Regions from separate parts of the Gottfriedia sp. NPDC057948 genome, predicted to be linked through region 2. Evidence: a T-box and tRNA genes for the amino acid it is inferred to sense, from the RefSeq annotation. Region 2 holds a T-box; the other holds one or more tRNA genes.

Region 1 (3,421 bases), 190 kb from region 2:
ATTTCTATTTTGTATAAATCTACATTATCATATTTTCTTCATGATTACTCATTTTATCAACTGGTTCTAAAGAAATATATCACAAATTTTATTTTTGTGAAGAGTAAATTGGGAATTTATATGATTTTCCACTTTGAATTTTAGTAGGTGAAAGTCCATTGTTTAATGCACTAAAATCTTTTGTAATTTGGCTAATCGGCTGGTTAAAATCAGGGTTAAGATTTTCGATAATTCCTAAAACAGTGTCACCGTTTTTAACTTGAATTTTTTCATATTTTGGAAGTGAGGTTTCTTTTGTTTCTGATTTTGTTGCTTTTGCCACAGTAGCAATATGTTTAGTTGGGATCGTCCCTACTTGAAGGTCAAAGAATATTATATATGCAAGCAATAAAGAACCTAGTAAAAAAGCTATTTTTTTCATTAATCATCACTCCTTTTGTAGACTATATGCTTGTCCACAACGAATATTCCTACTAGGAGCTTGGACTAATAAATATTTTAGCAAAAAAAAAGAAGTGTGAAACACACTTCAGTAAACATTATTTTTTAGATGGTAAATTTTTAATTGTTAATGTGTACATAGCAACTGTTAATATTATAAAAATTAACGTTTGGAATGAAATATTTACTTTCAATAATCCTAGCAATAAATAGAGAACAGTAGGTAGTGTTAAACTATACGAAACCATTGCAAAGCGTTGTCTAAAAGGCAAGTGCTTAGTCGACTTAAATAAAGATGCTAAAAACGCTAATAATGTAGCAATTATAAATATGGAGATACTATAACCTAAATAAAATAAGAAAAATAACGCGATTAAGACTACTGGAAGTGCTTCTTTTATATTTTCAATAAATTTTGAAACGTCCGCTTTATTTATTACTCTTGATTTTAATGAAGGGTAAGGGAAATCTTGTTCGCCTTTATCATTTTTCATTATTATTCTATTTTTTAATACCACAAAGGCATACTGTTCATTTTTTAATTTTGTAGGTATAACTGTTTCCTTTGGATAAAAAGCATATTTATACTCGCCGATATTTCGTTCGAATGGCGTATTGTCGTTTATTTTTATTGATCCTTTGGTTAAAGTAATTGATTGAATATTATCTTTAAGCAGATCAGAAACATTATTGACCTGAAGCTTCACATCTTTTACTAATGAAAAGAATCCAGGAAGAGTATATAAAATTGCTAGTAGGAAAAGAAAAAAGATTGTTTTACCGATTTTTTGGAGTCTATATCTTGATATTGTTTTTGGAGAGTATAAACTAAACCAAAATTGTTTAAATATATTCATAAACTCATCCTTTCTTATTTAATGTTATTTCACTTCCCGAAATTTATTATGTAGCTTTCGGGCTATTTTGTATATTATAATCTTTTTTTGGTAATTGAATATTAAACTTTAATTAAAATGATAAGAGCATATAAGAAGAGGAAGATAATGGTTTTAGGATCGTATTTAAGTTTGGCTTTAAATCACGATAAAACAATTTATTTTCACTAAAAAATAGTTAATATAAATTAATAATCAAAATAATTATAAAAAGTGTTGACGTCTAGTTCGAAACATGATAAATTAAATATTGTCTTAAGGACAACAGGAATTATTCCGCAGTAGCTCAGTGGTAGAGCACTCGGCTGTTAACCGAGTGGTCGTAGGTTCGAATCCTACCTGCGGAGCCATTTATATAGTTTGGCGGTGTAGCTCAGCTGGCTAGAGCGTACGGTTCATACCCGTGAGGTCGTGGGTTCGACTCCCTCCGCCGCTACCAATATTTTATTATGGAGTAATACCCAAGTCCGGCTGAAGGGATCGGTCTTGAAAACCGACAGGGGTGTAACAGCCCGCGGGGGTTCGAATCCCTCTTACTCCTTAATTAGTGAAAAAGTCTTCAACGATCATGTTGAAGACTTTTTTCGTTTTTGGTTTATAAATTAATCTAGAATGATTTTTTATCTTCTTTGATCCAAATTCTTAAATAATTTTCTTCCAAAAATTAATCTTTTTTACTTTCTTTCCCTTTTCTCAAGCATTACTATTGAAATCTTTCTGTTTATTTGATAACTTTAAATTGAAATTCACTATTATCTTTGGGAGGAAATAAAAAATGTCAAAATTTGAATTACCACAATTACCTTATGCTTATGATGCATTAGAGCCACACTTTGATAAAGAAACAATGAATATTCACCACACTCGTCACCACAATACATATGTAACAAACTTAAACGCTGCTTTAGAAGGTAAAGAAGTAGCTGCATCTTCAATTGAAGAATTAATTTCAAACTTAGATGCACTTCCAGAAGGTATCCGTACAGCTGTACGTAACAATGGTGGTGGACATGCTAACCATAGCTTATTCTGGACTTTATTAACTCCAGAAGGCACAGGCACTCCAGTTGGTGAAGTTGCTGAAGCAATTAACGCTAAATTCGGTAGCTTAGATGAGCTTAAAGCTGCTTTCACTCAAGCTGCATTAACTCGTTTTGGTTCTGGTTGGGCTTGGTTAGTAGTAAACAATGGTGAGTTAGAAGTGACTAGCACAGCTAACCAAGATTCACCTTTAATGGAAGGCAAAACGCCTATCTTAGGTTTAGATGTATGGGAGCATGCTTACTACTTAAACTACCAAAACAAACGCCCTGACTACGTTGGTGCATTCTGGAATGTAGTAAACTGGGAAAAAGTAGAAGAATTATACCAAGCTGCTAAATAATTTATAAAAAATGAACACTACTTAATTTATTTAAGTAGTGTTTTTTTTTATGGTTAAAAAAAGGATAAATTTTCATTTACTCGGAAAACTAGTTCATGAGACAAAGGAGAGTTTATGATGAGTAAGTGGAAATTTTTATTAGGTGACGTAGATTTAAATAAAGATTTAATTCTTTTACTAAGTGTCGGTGGATTGTTTACTTTAGCGACAGCTTTATCTAGCACATTTGTAAATGTTTATTTGTGGAAGCAATCAAATAATTATTTACCAATTGCTTCGTACCAATTTTCGATCGCATTTTTTCAAGCTCTTACATTCGTAATAGCAGGTAGATTAGCTAAAACCATTGATCGAGTTGTCATTTTAAGAGCGGGTATTTCGTTTTTGGCAATATTCTACATAGTCGTTTTACTATTTGAAACGAATACATTATTAGCAACAATTTTAATTGGAGCGATTTTAGGAATAGGAAATGGCTGTTACTACTTAGCGTTTAACTTATTAACGTTTGAAGTTACAGAACCTGAAACTAGACAATTTTTTAATGGTTTTTTAGGGTTAATTAATTCGTTCTCAGGAATGCTTGGCCCATTTATAGCTGGAGCGATTATTTCTTCAATGATTGGAAATAAAGGTTATCATTTTGTGTTTCTTGCTGCAGTTATTTTATTTATATGTGCAGTGGTCTTAAGTTGCTTCT
Region 2 (3,421 bases):
AAATGCATTAGAAATTCGCTCACCAGTTTCTTCACTAATATGTGTGATTTTGTCTTGATAAGCTGGATCGAACTGCATATCATATAATTTTGCAATCTCTAGAATCGGTTGTTTGAAAACTGGATGGTTTACGATATCCTCTACCTTTTCTCCACCTAGCCATACCTCTGGCTTTCTAGATCTTAGTCCATCAATATATTGCGCTCCTGTACGAATACCCATTTAATAATTCCTCCACTCCGATATGTAATTTTTTTAACATTTGTTTTTTAAATCGAATTCGGAAATTTTTTTAAGCGCTTTCAAAAAGTTCAATTTCACTATCTTAAATTATTTACACCACCTACTACCTTTTGTTTAACTTAATTTCACTATAAAAAATTATAAAATTTTGAACAATCAAATAATTTCACAATGTGAAATTTAGTATAAAAAAATGATTAAATTAATTTTTTACACGTGCAAAAAAAAATAAGACGCTCATTTAGCGTCTTATTTAAAGTCCTTCCAAGAGAAATTACTCTCGTTAAGTAACTCTTCGAATGATTTATTTTTCTCACGTAATCTCTTTTCTTCACGAATACGTGCTTCTTCTTCCTCTTTTAGCTTTGTTTCATTTTCTTGTAATTGTTTTTTTGTATTTTTTAATTTTTGAAGAATTTCTTCATTCATTAATGATCCTAATGATATTTTTTCTTTCTGTTCGTACGCCGGTTTTACAGGCTGCTGTGGTTTTCTTTTTTTCATTTTATATCACCTTCCATTTCCATTATTTTATCATTAATTTAAAGTAGGAAGAGAAGTATTTCATCTTTGCTTATTATATTATAAAACTACTATTTCTCTTTTTTCAAATGCTAAAACTCAGTTTCTTTTGGCTCTTCATAAAAACAATAGGATGCCGCAGCATCCTATTGTTCATTTTTCTATTTAAAAATCTGCATTTCCTGGTGTACGTGGGAATGGTATTACATCACGGATGTTTTTCATTCCTGTTAAATACATAACAAGTCGTTCAAATCCAATTCCATAACCAGAATGTTTTGTACCGCCGTATTTTCTAAGCTCCAAATACCACCAGTAATCTTCTTCATTCATACCAAGTTCTTTGATTCGCTCTACAAGGACGTCTTCTCTTTCCTCACGTTGACTTCCTCCGATTAATTCGCCAATACCAGGAACTAATAAGTCTGTCGCAGCAACTGTCTTGCCATCCTCATTCGCTCTCATATAAAATGCTTTAATTTCTTTCGGATAGTCAGTTACATATACAGGACGCTTGTAAATTTCCTCACTTAAGTAACGTTCATGTTCAGTTTGCAAATCTGTTCCCCATTCAACTGGGTAGTCAAACTTTTTACCAGAGTTCTGTAACAATTCAACAGCTTCAGTGTAAGTAACTCTACCAAAATCAGATTCTAATGCATTTTTTAATCTTTCAATAAGAGTTTTATCAATAAAGCTATTAAAGAATTCCATTTCTTCAGGTGCCTGTTCAAATACGTAATTAATTACAAACTTAACCATGTCTTCACCAAGATCCATGATATCTGGTAGTTCGGCAAAAGCAACTTCCGGCTCAATCATCCAGAATTCTGCGGCATGTCGTGCAGTATTTGAATTTTCCGCTCTAAATGTCGGACCAAATGTATACACATTACGGAAAGCAAGGGCATAAGCTTCACCATTTAATTGGCCACTTACAGTTAAGTTAGTTTCTTTACCGAAGAAATCTGCGCCTTCATCCACTTTTCCGCCTTCAGCTTTTGGAAGTTGGTTCAGATCCATTGTTGTCACACGGAACATCTCTCCTGCGCCTTCTGTGTCACTTCCAGTAATAATCGGTGTATGTACATATACATATCCTTTTTCTTGGAAGAATTTATGAATTGCATATGATGCAAGTGATCTTACTCTGAAAACCGCTGAGTATGCATTCGTTCTTGGACGTAAATGTGCAATTGTTCTTAAATATTCAAGAGAATGTCTCTTTTTTTGTAATGGATAATCTGTATCTGATAATCCTTCAATCACAATTTTTGTCGCTTTAATTTCAAAAGGTTGTTTCATTTCCGGAGTTGGAATAAATTCACCTTCTATTAAAACAGTAGAGCTAATCGGTAACTTCGTAATTTCTTTGAAATTATCAAGATTATCCTCAAATACTATTTGTACACTCTTAAAGAATGTACCGTCGTTTAACTCCATAAAACCAATTGTTTTAGAATCACGAAGAGTACGAATCCATCCTGAAATTTGAACGGTTTTTTCTTTAAAATTTTCTTGATTTCTGTATAAATCTTTTACTACAGTCTTTATCATAATTAGCCTCCTTATGTTAATTTTCCAATAAAAAAAGCCTTCTATCCCTATAAAAGGGACGAAAGACTAACTTCCGCGGTACCACCCAAATTGTCATAATATGACCAACTTTAAAGCTAACACTGCTTATCCCAGTTAATAACGTGCTGGTAACGTCTAAGCCTACTTAAGAGATCCTGTTCGGTTAGAACTCAAAGGTGTTCTTCATTCATGCTTCATCACTAGGCTTCCACCGTCCCTAGCTCGCTATCGAATATAGCAAAAACTACTTTCCTTTTCATCGATTTAAAATATGTAGTTTTTAAAGGAATTTTTCTTGTATAATTTATCATAAATCATAATCTCTTGTCTAGTTGTCCACCAAAATATATTCATTGATGAGGAACCAAACTCCATCTTCTTCCACTTTTACTTCCTCATGAACACACCTTATGAGTAAGCATACTCCACCTTATTCCCTTTTTACTTACCCATAGACACCTTATAGCTAATTAAACTCCATTACTCATGAATCTTCTTATATCATAATAGGAGTATTTATGAACATTAAGCGACAATGTTCAATTTTCAAACTTGTATTTCTTAATTTTATTGTCAAAATCCCTTTATTAAATTTTCTTTTTCCTATGATACACTTTACTAAAAAGGAGGGTTTTATTTATGGCTAGAGCAGAAGAATTGATAAAGGATAAATTTGTTTGTTCGAAATGTAAGCATACACACGCTAAAACGAAAGAAGTATCAATGTCTGGTTCAGGTTTAAGTAAGTTACTAGATATTGATTATAATCATTTTTTATTTGTTTCTTGCTTAAATTGTGGCTTTGTTGAGGTTTATAATCCTTCAATTTTAGAAGGTAAAACCCGCGGTGAGTTAACTACAATTCTTGATATTCTTTTTGGATAGAGAGTGATGGTTCTATTATGATGATTTCGCTTGTTGTGGCTGTTCTTTTTCTCATTTATTTTATTGGAGTTGGTTACTATTTTACGCAGCAAGTTTTGTTTATGAAAACAAATTCACTTGAGTTTATTTATCAGCGCGAGTTGGAAAATTTCCGATTTGATGAAGGATTGTATCGATCTGTTCAAAAACAGCC

The links. A T-box is a leader RNA that pairs with one kind of tRNA and senses whether it is charged. The one in region 2 lies ahead of asnS (asparagine--tRNA ligase), so its partner is inferred to be a tRNA-Asn.
Region 1: it has a tRNA-Asn gene. The T-box ahead of asnS (asparagine--tRNA ligase) is inferred to sense a tRNA for this amino acid. The anticodon was not compared.

The regions. Positions count from the first base shown of each region.
Region 1 is NZ_JBHVPN010000004.1:60,215-63,635, forward strand. It holds gene ACFVRR_RS08710 (hypothetical protein) at 89-421, opposite strand; gene ACFVRR_RS08715 (DUF1189 domain-containing protein) at 540-1,298, opposite strand; tRNA gene ACFVRR_RS08720 (tRNA-Asn) at 1,613-1,687, shown strand; tRNA gene ACFVRR_RS08725 (tRNA-Met) at 1,700-1,776, shown strand; tRNA gene ACFVRR_RS08730 (tRNA-Ser) at 1,789-1,878, shown strand; gene ACFVRR_RS08735 (superoxide dismutase) at 2,113-2,721, shown strand; gene ACFVRR_RS08740 (MFS transporter) at 2,839-3,421, shown strand, end outside.
Region 2 is NZ_JBHVPN010000004.1:248,106-251,526, reverse strand. It holds gene ACFVRR_RS09780 (4-hydroxyphenylacetate 3-hydroxylase family protein) at 1-222, opposite strand, end outside; gene ACFVRR_RS09775 (YqkE family protein) at 493-747, opposite strand; gene asnS (asparagine--tRNA ligase) at 931-2,322, opposite strand; T-box leader at 2,374-2,612, opposite strand; gene ACFVRR_RS09765 (zinc ribbon domain-containing protein) at 2,983-3,228, shown strand; gene ACFVRR_RS09760 (alpha/beta hydrolase) at 3,252-3,421, shown strand, end outside.